Regions from separate parts of the Microbacterium sp. W4I20 genome, predicted to be linked through region 1. Evidence: predicted binding sites of a transcription regulator. Region 1 holds the regulator's gene; the other holds the start of a gene.
The links. Region 1 encodes HspR, which represses chaperone genes until heat shock. Its sites were predicted from a motif close to AAGTTGAGTCNNNNNGACTCAACTT; they were not measured.
Positions count from the first base shown of each region.

Region 2: the regulator HspR is predicted to act here: its motif matches at 4,610-4,634, upstream of QFZ21_RS15150 (ATP-dependent Clp protease ATP-binding subunit).

Region 1 is NZ_JAUSYB010000001.1:2,995,438-3,002,088, reverse strand. Features, by position in the region: gene QFZ21_RS14625 (hypothetical protein) at 1-1,279, shown strand, start outside; gene QFZ21_RS14620 (Gfo/Idh/MocA family protein) at 1,313-2,356, opposite strand; gene QFZ21_RS14615 (Gfo/Idh/MocA family protein) at 2,353-3,396, opposite strand; gene QFZ21_RS14610 (heat shock protein transcriptional repressor HspR) at 3,602-4,030, opposite strand; gene QFZ21_RS14605 (DnaJ C-terminal domain-containing protein) at 4,076-5,059, opposite strand; gene QFZ21_RS14600 (nucleotide exchange factor GrpE) at 5,067-5,744, opposite strand; gene dnaK (molecular chaperone DnaK) at 5,747-6,651, opposite strand, start outside.
Region 2 is NZ_JAUSYB010000001.1:3,114,787-3,121,437, forward strand. Features, by position in the region: gene QFZ21_RS15130 (glycerate kinase) at 1-688, shown strand, start outside; partial or broken gene QFZ21_RS15135 (NCS1 family nucleobase:cation symporter-1) at 775-2,305, shown strand; gene QFZ21_RS15140 (aspartate/glutamate racemase family protein) at 2,320-3,045, shown strand; gene allB (allantoinase AllB) at 3,125-4,516, shown strand; gene QFZ21_RS15150 (ATP-dependent Clp protease ATP-binding subunit) at 4,660-6,651, shown strand, end outside.

The DNA of each region.
Region 1 (6,651 bases):
CCACGAGCTCACGGAAGACCGGCACGACTACGCGCGCGTGCTGCGCGAGCTGCATGCCGAAGGCGCAGCATCCGCTCCTCTCCGTCCGTGGGTCGACATCCCGACGGCGGCGGCGCTGAGCGCCGAGGGGCTGCACCGCTGGCACTACGACCCCGACCCGGGCGTGCTGCTCGAGACCGTCGGCTTCGACCGCGAGGTGTCCGGTCGCGACGGGAAGTCCGTCGACCGGCAGGCGATGCACGTGGGCTGGGTGTCCGGCATCCCGTGGGCGTATGCGATGCTGCGGCACGCTCACCGTACCGGCGACGCCGCACTGCAGGATGCTGCGGAACGGGTGATCGACTTCTGCACGGCCGAACTGTCGCCGAGCGGCACGTTCTGGGGGGTCTGGTACCGGGACAGCGGCTGGACGCAGAGCTGGACCGAGCACCGCCGCGGGCTGCACGGCCGCACGCTCGGTGAAGCGACGCAGTTCCTCGTGCGAGCCGTCGCGCTGACGGGTCGCGACGACTGGCGCGCCGCCGCGGTCTCGAACCTCGACGCCGTGGTCGCGCGCCAGCGGACGGACGGCAATCTCGGCAGCATCCATCACGCCGAGACGGGCGAGGTCTTGGTCTGGGACGGATCCGCCGGACTCGCCTGGGTCGGCGCCCTGGCCGAGGCGACATCCTGGGACGAGCGCTACCTTCCCGCCGCCGTCCGCGCGGGCGACTGGTACGCGCGGCTGGTGCTCGACGAGAACCTGCACGGCGCTCCGGAGGACGTCGACCTCGCCGGCACGAGCGAAGACGGCTACGTCGCGGTCATGGCCTACATCGCGCTGCACCGCGCGACCGAGGACGCCCGCTGGCTCGACCTCGCCCGACGCGCTGCCGACTTCGCGCTGTCGTTCCGGTACACCTACGACGTCGACTTCCCGGCGACGTCGATGCTCGGCATCTACGACTTCGGCACCCGCGGCGCCGATCAGGCCTCGCCGTCGAACCAGCACCTGCACGCCTACGGGCTGATCATGACGCAGGAGATGCTGGCGCTGACGGCGGCCACGGGCGACGAGCACTACCGGGAGCGCGCGCTCGAGTCGCTGGCCTGCTTCCGGCAGTTCATCGCCCGGTTCGACGGCGACTTCAACGCCTACCGGGGCATGGTCACCGAGCGGTACTACCAGACCGAGTGCTTCCAGCCGAAGGGGATGCTTCTCACGCTGTCGCACGCGTGGAGCGCCGGGGTGCTGCTGCTCGGCTGCGAGGATGCGATCGCCGCCGGACTCGCGGAATGAGCCCGGCGGCGGACGGTCGGCGGCGGCGGCGAATCAGGCGTTGACGCGCGCCGCGTTCTGCACGGGCACGATCGTCCTGCTCGCCGCCGACTCGTAGGCGGCGAGGATCACACCGAGCACGTCGATGCCTTCGACGTGCGTCTGGATGGGACGCGTGCCGTGCAACAGGGACTCGGCGAAGTGCGCGATCTCGGCCGCGAACTCGTGCACCGGCTCGAACTCGACGGTGACCGGGTCCTCTCCGCGCACGCGCGACACGAGGGTGGTGCCGTCGGACGACAGCGAGCCCTTTTCTCCCACGAGCGAGAACTTCTCGGTGCCGACCGCGGGCTGGTAGGCCCAGCTGGTGGTGACGTGGCCGACCACGCCGTTGTCGTAGCGGACGAGGACCTGCGCGGAATCCTCCCCCTCCATGAAGTCGAGGCGGTGCCGCGAGAGCATCGCCGTGACATCGACGGGGGTGCCACCGGCCAGATGCTGCAGCAGGTAGAGCGGGTGATAGCCGGTGTCGATGAGCTCGCCGCCGCCCGCGGTCGCCGCGTGGGCACGCCAGCCCATGCTCTCCGGGGTGAAGTCGTTGTAGAAGCTGTCGGTCGTGCGCACCTCGTACACGCGTCCGAGCGCCCCGCTGTCGACGAGCTCCTTCGCCGCGGCGACCGCGGGGAGGAAGAGCTGGTTGTGCGCGCACATGACCGTGACGCCGTTGCGCTCGACTGCGGCGGCGATGGCCTCGGCCTCGTCGGCGGTCAGACACAGCGGCTTCTCGCAGAGCACGTGCAGGCCGGCATCCGCCGCGGCGATGACCGCCTCGGCGTGCAGGTGATGCGGGAGGCAGATGTCGACGGCATCCAGGCCGCCGGCGGCGATCATGTCGCGGTAGTCGCTGTAGATGCGCACATCGGCGTCGTCACCGCGGCGCTTCTCGGCGCTCTCCGCGACCGGATCGGCGATCGCCGCGAACGTCACTGTGTCGGGGTTGCGGAGATATCCGGCGACGTGGGCTCCGGCGATGCCGCCGGCGCCGATCAGTCCGATCCGGATCCTGCCCGTGGAAGCGTGGTCTGTCGAGGTGGTCATGCGTGTCCCTTCGCTGCGTCGTTGGCGGCGACCACGAACCGGGTGAGGTCCACGGCGGCCTGGAGGTTGTCGGTAGTGTCGGCTTCGCCACGGATCGCGTCGATCCACAGTGCGTACGGGGTCGGGGCGCCGGCGCCGAGTTCCACGGGAACCCAGGTGTCGCCGAAGCGGCCTCCTTTGGCCGTGAGCGTCTCCTGACCGAATCCGAACAGGAGCGAAGCCTCGGTGCCGCGGATCTCCAGTGCGAACGCGCCGGGGGTCGTGACGAAGCTGGCCTCGGCGACGCCGAGCGCCCCGCCGGGGTAGCGGGCGACGACGACCGCGTTGTCTTCGACGGCTCGACCGGTGACGTGTCCGTAGGAGGCGGTGACCTCGTCGGGGAAGGCGCCGAGGAACCGCTGCACGAGGTAGGCCGGGTGGCAGCCGAGATCGGCGAATGCTCCGCCGATGGCGGCGACCGGGTCGGCGAAGCGCTCGGGCAGCCAGCCGCCGATCCAGCCGTCGTGGGCCATCCGCACGCGGGCATAGGTCACGTCACCGAGCGCGCCGTCGTCGATGAGCTGCGCGACCGTGGTGATGAGCGGCTCCGACAAGCGGGGCAGGGAGACGACGAGCGCGACGCCCTTCTCCCGCGCGGCGGCGACGAGCGCCTCGGCCTCCGCGAACGTCGGTGCGAGCAGCTTCTCGGTGAAGACGTGCGTGCCCGCGGCGATGGCGCGCCCGATGACGTCCGTGTGCTCGTTGGTCGCGGTCGTCACGGTGATCGCGTCGACGTCGGGCCGAGCGAGGAGCTCGTCGAGGCTGTCGGCGAGGTCGACGCCGAGGCGCTCAGCACCTTCGGAGCCACGCTCGGCATCCGGGTCCCAGGCGGCGACCAGGCGGGTGCCGCTGTGCTCTGTGGTCTCGCGGGCGTAGTCGTCTGCGTGGACGTGCCAGAATCCGACGACGCCGACTCCGATCGCTTCTCGGCCGCTCGCGTCGTTGCTTGCCGCGTTTCGGCCTGCCGCTTCGCTGTTTTCGCCGGCGGTGTTGTCAGCCAACAGTGCACTCCTTCGTGTCGTCGTTCCGTCCGCGCGCACGCGGAAGAAACCGGTGAGGGGGGTGGATGTGGCAACGTTACCAGCTGCTCCCCGAGCAGTGCATCCCCCCGTTCTGTCGAGAGCGCGGCTGCACTCCGGTCGCACTTCGTGCTGCCTCGGAGACGTCCGAGCGGCATCAATTGCGACCGGAAGGTGTGGAAGAGCACTAGCTTTCGCGGCGCGGGTTCCAGAGCATGATCTCGGTGGAGCGGCGGAGACGGCGGCCGGAAGGCATCGGGACGACGCCTGTGGATCCGGCGGCGAAGACGCGCACGCCGGGGCGGCTCTCCCGCTCGGCGCGCAGTGCGCCCTCGAGCTGGGCGATCCTGCTCTGCAGCACGCGGTTCTCGTCTTCGAGGTCGAGGAGTCGGGCGATCGCGGGAAGGCTCACACCCTGAGAGGAGAGCTCCGCGACCTCACGGAGCTGTTCGATGTTGCGGGTCGAATAGCGTCGTGACCCGCCGGAGGTGCGGCCGGGGACGACGAGACCGATCCGGTCGTATTGCCGCAGAGTCTGCGGGTGCATGCCCGCGAGCTCGGCGGCGACGGCGATCGCGAACACCGGGGTGTCGGCATCCATGCCCTGGTCAGTCATGGACGCTCACCTCCACTCCGGTGTCCGCGATGATCGGGCTCATGTTCAGCGCCGCGCTTTCGCCATCAGCTCGGCCCGCGGGTTCTCGTCGGGCTCGAGCGCCTGGAACTTCTCGAGCGCCTCACGTGCGGCGTCGTCGAGGTGCGTCGGCACCGCGACCTGGAGCTCGGCGAGCAGGTCGCCGGTGCCCTTCGAGGTCGCGACTCCGCGGCCCTTGACGCGCAGCACGCGGCCGGACGGGGTGCCCGGTGCGACGCGCAGCTTGACCACGTCTCCGCCGAGCGTCGGAACCTCGATCGTCGCACCGAGGGTCGCCTCGGTGAAGGTGACCGGCACGATGACGCGGAGGTTGAGTCCGTCGCGCGTGAAGACCGGATGCGGACGCACCGCGATCTGCACCACGATGTCTCCGCGCTCCCCGCCATCGGGCGAGGGGCGACCACGACCGCGCAGCCGGATCTTCTGTCCGTCGGCCACACCTGCCGGGATCTTCACCTTGAACGGCTTGCCGTCATCGCCCTGGAGGGAGATCGTCTCCCCCTGCACGGCCGTGATGAAGTCGAGCGTGGTGCGCGCGGTGACGTCGGCGCCGCGCTGCGGGCCGCCCGGGCCGCGGAAGCCACCCGAGGTCTGACCGAAGCGGCCGGACCCGAAGGTGCCGCCCTGACCCTGGTTGAACATCGCGAAGATGTCCTCGAAATCGGCGGTCTGCCCACGGCCCTGCTGCCCGAACCGGCTGAAGACGTCTTCGAAGCCGCCCGAGCTCGAGCCCGGCGCCGTGAAGCGTGCACCCGAGCCCATCGCGCGGATCTCGTCGTACTCCTTGCGCTGCTCGGAGTCGGACAGCACCGAGTACGCCTCGCTGACCTCTTTGAACTTCGCCTCCGCCGCGGCATCACCCTGATTGGAATCGGGGTGATACTTGCGCGCCAGTTTGCGATACGTCTTCTTGAGGTCGGCGTCGCTGACGTCTTTCGCGACCCCGAGGGTCTTGTAGAAGTCCTTCTCGAACCAATCCTGGCTGGCCATCGATCACCTACTCGGCAGGGACGGCGACGACGACCTTCGCGGGACGCAGCTCGATGTCACCGAGGCGGTAGCCCACCTCGACGACTTCGAGCACCGTGGTCTCGGTGGTGCCCGGAGTGGGCTGCTGGAAGATCGCCTCGTGGCGCTGCGGGTCGAACACCTCGCCCTTCTCGCCGTACGAGACGACGCCGAGACGCTCGACCGCGACGCGCACCTTCTCGGCGATCACGGCGAAGGGAGTGCCCTCGACGAGGTCGCCGTGCTGGGCGGCGCGGTCGAGGTCGTCGAGCACGGGGATGAGACCCTTGGCGGCCTCGCCCTTCGCCCGGTCGGCCTCGAGCTGACGCTGCTCTTCGGTGCGGCGGCGGTAGTTGGCGTACTCGGCCTGCAGACGCTTGAGGTCGTTCAGCAGGGTGGACTCGAGGTCGGCGAGCACGGCGTCTTCCGCCGCGGCCTCGCCGGTCTGCGTCGCGCCGAGGATGTCGTCGACCGTGAGCCCTTCGTCAGGCTCAGGAACCGAATCGGGCGCGCCGTCGACCGGGGTCTCGTCAGAGCCTTCGGCCGCGGCAGCCTCGGTGGAGTCGGGGTTCTGCGGCGCGGGGCCGGATGCCTGAGCATCCGACCCCTCGCTGCGTCCTTCGTCAGGCTCAGGAACCGAACCGTTGTCGAAGTTCTTGTCCGTCATGATTACTTCTTGTCTTCCTCGTCGTCGACGACCTCGGCGTCGATGACGTCCTCCTCGGAGGACGTATCATCGGCGGTCGGGGCTTCGCCGTCGGTCGGGGCGCCGGCTGCGGCATCGGCCTGGGAGGAGGCGTAGATCGCTTCGCCGAGCTTGCCCTGCGACTCGTTCAGCTTGTCGAACGCGGTCTTCACGGCGTCGTCGTCCTCGCCGGCGAGAGCCGTCTTGAGGGCGTCGACGTCGGCCTGGACCGACTCCTTGACGTCGGCGGGGAGCTTGTCCTCGTTCTCCTTGATCAGCTTGTCGATCGAGTAGGCGAGGGTCTCGGCCTGGTTGCGGACCTCGGCGGCCTCACGGCGCTTCTTGTCTTCGGCCGCGTTCTCCTCGGCCTCGCGCACCATGCGCTCGATGTCTTCCTTGGACAGCGACGAGCCGCCCGTGATCGTCATCGACTGCTCCTTGCCGGTGCCCTTGTCCTTGGCGGACACGTGCACGATGCCGTTGGCGTCGATGTCGAAGGTGACCTCGACCTGCGGGATGCCGCGGGGGGCCGGGGCGATTCCGGTCAGCTCGAAGGTGCCGAGGGGCTTGTTGTCGCGGGTGAAGTCGCGCTCGCCCTGGAAGACCTGGATCGCGACGGACGGCTGGTTGTCGTCTGCCGTGGTGAAGGTCTCGCTGCGCTTGGTCGGGATGGCCGTGTTGCGCTCGATGAGCTTGGTCATCATGCCGCCCTTGGTCTCGATTCCGAGGCTCAGCGGGGTGACGTCGATGAGCAGCACGTCCTTGCGCTCACCCTTGAGGACACCGGCCTGCAGGGCGGCACCGACGGCGACGACCTCATCCGGGTTGACGCCCTTGTTCGCTTCCTTGCCGGCCTCGCGCTTGACGAGCTCGGCGACGGCGGGCATAC
Region 2 (6,651 bases), 120 kb from region 1:
CCGGGCGGACAGGGAGGTCTCGCCCGGCGGAGCGGCGCTCGCCGACCTGACCGCGGTCGATGTGTCCGGGCTCGACCCGCGCATCGCCCAAGCGACCGTCGTTCTCGCCAGCGACGTCGACAATCCTCTTCTGGGAGACCGGGGGGCCGCTGTGGTGTTCGCGCCGCAGAAGGGGGCGAGCGCCGACGATGTCGCCGCCCTCGAGGCGGGCCTCTCCCGTTTCGCTGAACTCCTCGAAGCGCAGCCCGGGGTGCGTCCGTCGGCTGAGCTGCCGGGTGCGGGCGCCGCCGGGGGAGTGGGCTTCGCGGCCCTCGCCGCGCTCGGGGCGCGCAGGTCGCCGGGCATCGACGTCGTGCAGCGGCTCACGGGCCTCGCGGATCGCATCGCCGGCGCCGATCTCGTCATCACCGGCGAGGGCAGCCTCGACGATCAAAGTCTCGGCGGCAAGACGCCGCTCGGCGTCGCTGCGGCGGCGCATCACGCGGGAGTGCCGGTGATCGCCGTGTGCGGTCGTTCGACCCTCGATGACCGGGAGATCGCCGCGGCGGGATTCCAAGAGGTCTACGCGCTGAGCGCGATCGAACCCGATCCTGTGGTGAGCATGGCCCAGGCGCGCACGCTGCTCGAGTCGGTGGGCCGGAATATCGCGGCTCAACTCGCCGCTCATCCATTGACAACTCCCTCCTGACTGTGGTGAGATCTCCACATACGGAAGTAAATTTCCACTCAGCGGAATTACCTACCAACGGACAAAGCAGTCCAGGAAAGGCACCGATGGCCACCGAAGAGTATGTCCACGTCCCGAGCCGCGCATCCGAGGGGCTGGACGAAGCACCGTCGGCCGTCTTCGCGGTTCAGGCCGGCATCAGCCCGCGCCTGTACAACAGCGACCTCGCTCCCACGACCCGCGAGGGCCGGAAGTGGAGCTCGTACAGCATCTTCGCGCTCTGGGCGAACGACGTGCACAGCCTCGGCAACTACGTCTGGGCGATCGGCCTGTTCTCGCTCGGCATGAGCGGCGGGGCGATCCTCGGCTCCCTCGCCTTCGGCGCCCTCTTCCTGTTCCTCCTGCTCACCCTCTCCGGGTTCATGGGCGAGAAGACCGGCGTGCCCTTCCCGGTGATGAGCCGCATCAGCTTCGGCATCCACGGTGCCCAGATCCCCGCTCTCCTCCGTGGTGGCGTCGCGATCGCCTGGTTCGGCATCCAGACCTACCTCGCCTCGCAGGTGCTGCAGGTCGTCGTGATCGCCCTCATCCCGGGTGCCACTGCTCTGCAGGACGGCGCCTTCCTCGGGCTGTCGGCGCTCGGCTGGATCACCTTCCTCATCCTGTGGGTCGTGCAGTCGATCATCGTCAGCTACGGCATGGAGATGATCCGCAAGTACGAGGCCTTCGCCGGTCCCGTCATCCTCGCCACCTTCGTCGGCCTCGCCGTGTGGGTGCTGGTGCAGGCCGACTTCCAGATCTCCTGGTCGAACGACGAGCCGCTCAGCGGCGGTGCGCTCTGGCTCCAGATGCTCGGCGGGGCCTCCGCGTGGGTCGCGATCTACGGCACGTTCGTCCTGAACTTCTGCGACTTCACCCGCGGAGCCCAGTCGAAGAAGGCGATCGTCAAGGGCAACTTCTGGGGTATCCCGATCAACATGCTGTTCTTCGGCTGCATCGTGGTGGTGCTCGCCGGCGGCTCCTTCACGATCAACGGCGCGGCCATCACCTCCGCCCGCCGACGTCGTCGCCGCCATCCCGAACACCCTGCTCCTGGTGCTGGCATCCCTCGCCCTGATCATCCTCACGATCGCGGTCAACCTGATGGCGAACTTCGTGGCGCCGACCTACGCGCTGACGAACCTCTTCCCGAAGCGGCTGAACTTCCGGAGGGCCGCGCTGCTCTCGGCAGTGATCGGACTCGTCATCCTGCCGTGGAACCTCTACAACTCCCCGGTCGTCATCGGCATCTTCCTGAACGGCCTCGGCGCACTGCTCGGCCCGCTGTTCGGCATCATCATGGTCGACTACTGGCTGCTCCGGAAGCAGCGGATCAACATCCCCGACCTCTACTCCGAGCATGTCACGGGCGAGTACTACTACCGCAGCGGATTCAACCCCCGGGCGATCATCTCGCTCATCATCTCGGGCGCGATCGCGCTGCTGCTCACCTTCGTGCCGCTGTTCCAGGTCGTGAGCCAGTTCTCCTGGTTCCTCGCCGCGGGACTCGGCGCGCTCGTCTACGCCGCGCTCGCCGACCGTCGCCGCGCGTTCCACGACGTCCCGGCCGGCGACATCGCCGTCGTCCCGACCCACTGAGCGGAGGATCGATCATGCGCATCCTCGTCGCGAACGTGAACACCACGCAGACGATGACCGACGGCATCGCCGAGGCGGCCCGTGCGGTGGCCTCCGACGGCACCGAGATCATCGGTCTCACGCCCGACTTCGGCGCCGACTCTTGCGAGGGCAACTTCGAGAGCTATCTCGCCGCGATCGCCGTCATGGACAAGGTGATGCGGTACGAGGGCGAATACGACGCCGTCATCCAGGCCGGATACGGCGAGCACGGCCGGGAGGGTCTGCAGGAGCTGCTCACGGTGCCGATCGTCGACATCACCGAGGCCGCGGCATCCACGGCGATGTATCTCGGACGCTCGTACTCGGTGGTCACGACGCTCGACCGCACGGTGCCGCTCATCGAGGACCGGCTGATCCTGGCCGGTCTCCATGACCGCTGCGCCTCGGTGCGGTCGTCGGGACTCGGGGTGCTCGAGCTGGAATCCGACCCCGAGCGGGCCATCGAGGCCATCGCCGCCGAGGCGAAGCGCGCCGTGGAGCACGACAGGGCCGAGGTCATCGTGCTCGGTTGCGGGGGCATGGCCGAGTTGAAGGACCGCGTGGTCGAGCTGTGCGGCGTGCCCGTGGTCGACGGCGTGCAGGCGGCGGTCGCCGTCGCCGAGGGCCTGGTGCGCCTCGGACTCCAGACCTCGAAGGTGCGCACCTACGCCCCGCCGCGCCCGAAGCGGATCACGGGGTTCCCGTTCGCCGCACGCTGAGTGCGCGCGAGCGGATCAGGGCAGAGAATCGAAGACAGCAGTGAACGTCGGCGCGACGCCGGCAGATGGGTGAGGCGACATGTCGCAGGAGCAGGACAAGCAGGATGCCGGATCGTCGCTGGACCCGACCGGCGAGCACTACGACCTCGTGATCCGAGGGCAGCGTGTGCTGACGTCGGCGGGCATCAGCGCCCGTGAGGTCGGCGTGCGGGGCGGTGTCATCGTCGCGATGCAGCCGCTGGGCAACAACCTCGACGGCGACGAGATCATCGAGCTCGCCGACGACGAGACGCTCATCCCCGGGCTCGTCGACACCCACGTGCACGTCAACGAGCCGGGCCGCACCGAGTGGGAGGGCTTCGCGTCGGCGACCAAGGCCGCAGCCGCCGGTGGCGTGACGACGATCGTCGACATGCCGCTGAACAGCATCCCGCCGACCATCGACGTCGAGGCGCTGAACATCAAGCGCGACGTCGCCCGCGACCAGGTGCACATCGACGTCGGCTTCTGGGGCGGGGCGGTGCCGGGAAACACCGGTGAGCTGCGCGCGCTGCACGACGCCGGCGTCTTCGGTTTCAAGTGCTTCCTGCTGCACTCCGGCGTCGACGAGTTCCCTCCGCTCGACGCCGACGAGATGGAGAAGGACATGCGCGAGCTCGCATCGTTCGACTCCGTGATGATCGTGCACGCCGAGGATTCCCGTGCCATCGACCGTGCGCCCTCACCCGAGGGCGACGACTACGGCAAGTTCCTGGCCTCGCGCCCCCGCGGTGCCGAGAACCTCGCCATCGCCGAGGTGATCGAGCGCACGCGCTGGACCGGCGGGCGCGCGCACATCCTGCACCTGTCGTCGTCGGACGCCCTCGCGATGATCCGCAGCGCCAAGCAGGACGGGCTCAAGCTGACGGTCGAGACGTGCCCGCACTACCTCACCCTCACCGCCGAGGAGATCCCGCTCGGGGCCACCCAGTTCAAGTGCTGCCCGCCGATCCGCGAGGCCGGCAACCGCGAGCTGCTGTGGGAGGGGCTGGAGGACGGCACGATCGACTTCATCGTGTCGGACCACTCGCCCTCGACGCTCGACCTGAAGGATCTCGACAACGGCGACTTCGCGGTCGCCTGGGGCGGCGTCGCCTCGCTGCAGCTCGGGCTGTCGCTGATCTGGACCGAGGCGCGACAGCGTGGACTCTCGCTCGAGACCGTGGTGTCGTGGATGAGCGAGCGGCCCGCGAACTTCGCTGGGCTCACCGGCAAGGGGCGCATCGCACCCGGCTACGACGCGGACTTCTCGGTGTTCGCCGCCGACGACGCGTACGTGGTCGACGTCACGAAGCTGCACCACAAGAACCAGCTCACCCCGTACCACGGCAAGCCGTTGGCCGGTGTGGTGCGCAAGACCTGGCTGCACGGCGAGGTCATCGACTTCGAGACCCCGCGCGGACGCCTGCTGCGCCGCGGCATGACCGACTGATCGGCAGCATCCTTCCTGCACAGCGTCGCTCTACAGGGCGGGTTCGAGCATCATGCTCGGGCCCGCCCTCGCCTTTGTCGGCGGTGTTTGCTAAAGTTGAGTCAAGCCCACTCAACTTTAAGGAGTCTCCCCAGGAGGGACACATGAGCAACCCGCAGACCGGCTCTCAGAACCAAGATCAGCAGTCCGCCCTCGAGCAGTTCGGCATCAACCTGACCGACCGCGCTCGACAGGGAAAGCTCGACCCGGTGATCGGACGCGACAGCGAGATCCGCCGTGTCAGCCAGGTGCTCACCCGTCGCACCAAGAACAACCCGGTGCTGATCGGCGAGCCCGGCGTCGGCAAGACCGCCGTCGTCGAGGGTCTGGCCCAGCGCATCGTCGCGGGCGACGTCGCGGAGTCGCTGAAGGACAAGGAGCTGATCACGCTCGACATCTCGGCGCTGGTCGCCGGAGCCATGTACCGCGGGCAGTTCGAAGAGCGTCTGAAGCAGGTGCTCAAGGAGATCACCGAGTCCGACGGCCAGGTCATCACGTTCATCGACGAGTTGCATGTGCTGATGGGCGCGGGCGGGGGCGAGGGTTCCGTGGCGGCCTCCAACATGCTCAAGCCGATGCTGGCCCGGGGCGAGCTGCGTCTGATCGGCGCCACCACACTCAACGAGTACCGGGAGTTCATCGAGAAGGATGCCGCGCTGGAGCGGCGCTTCCAGCAGGTGTACGTCGGCGAGCCCACGGTCGAAGACACCATCGCGATCCTCCGCGGCCTCAAGGGCCGGTACGAGGCCCACCACGGGGTCACGATCGCCGACAGCGCCCTCGTCGCGGCGGCTGCGCTCTCGAACCGCTACCTCCCCTCCCGCCAGCTGCCCGACAAGGCGATCGACCTCATCGACGAGGCGATGTCACGGCTCAAGATGGAGATCGACTCCTCGCCCGTCGAGATCGACCAGCTCAAGCGCCAGGTCGACCGGATGAAGCTCGAAGAGCTGGCGCTGAAGAAGGAGAAGGATGCCGCGTCGAAGGAGCGCCTCGGTACGCTCCGCGAACAGCTCGGCGGGCTCGAGAAGGAGCTCGCCGAACTGGAGGAGCGCTGGGCGCGCGAGCGACAGGGCCTCAACCGCGTCGGCGACCTGAAGAAGCAGCTCGACGACGCCATCACCCAGCGCGACCTCGCGATGCGCGAAGCCGACTACACCCGTGCCTCCAAGCTCGAGTACGAGACCATCAAGCGCCTCGAGCGCGACATCGCCGAAGCCGAGCAGGCCGAGGCCGCCGTCTCGTCCGAGGGACGGATGGTCAATGAGCAGGTCACCGACGAAGACATCGCCGGCGTGATCGCCGCCTGGACCGGCATCCCCGTCGGCCGACTGCTGCAGGGCGAGAGCGAGAAGCTGCTGCACCTCGAGAACGAACTCGGCAAGCGCCTGATCGGGCAGAAGGATGCCGTGAAGGCGGTGTCGGATGCCGTGCGCCGCTCGCGCGCGGGTATCAGCGACCCCGGTCGTCCGACCGGCTCGTTCCTGTTCCTCGGCCCGACCGGTGTCGGCAAGACCGAGCTGGCGAAGGCTCTCGCGGAGTTCCTCTTCGACGACGAGCACGCGATGGTGCGCATCGACATGTCGGAGTACGGCGAGAAGCACTCCGTCTCGCGGCTCGTCGGCGCCCCTCCCGGATACATCGGCTACGAGCAGGGCGGTCAGCTCACCGAGGCCGTGCGCCGACGCCCGTACAGCGTGATCCTGCTCGACGAGGTCGAGAAGGCACACCCCGAGGTGTTCGACGTGCTGCTGCAGGTGCTCGACGACGGGCGGCTCACCGACGGCCAGGGCCGCACGGTCGACTTCACGAACGTGATCCTGATCCTCACCTCGAACCTCGGCTCGCCGGTGCTGATCGACCCGATCCTCTCGCCCGACGAGAAGCGCGAGCAGGTCATGGCGCTGGTACGACAGGCGTTCCGGCCCGAGTTCCTGAACCGCCTCGACGACATCGTGATGTTCCAGTCGCTCACCGAAGACGACCTTGCGCAGATCGTCGAGCTCTCGGTCGATCAGCTGCAGAAGCGGCTGCACGATCGCCGGCTCACGCTCGCCGTCACGCCCGACGCGCGATCCTGGCTGGCCGAGCGCGGC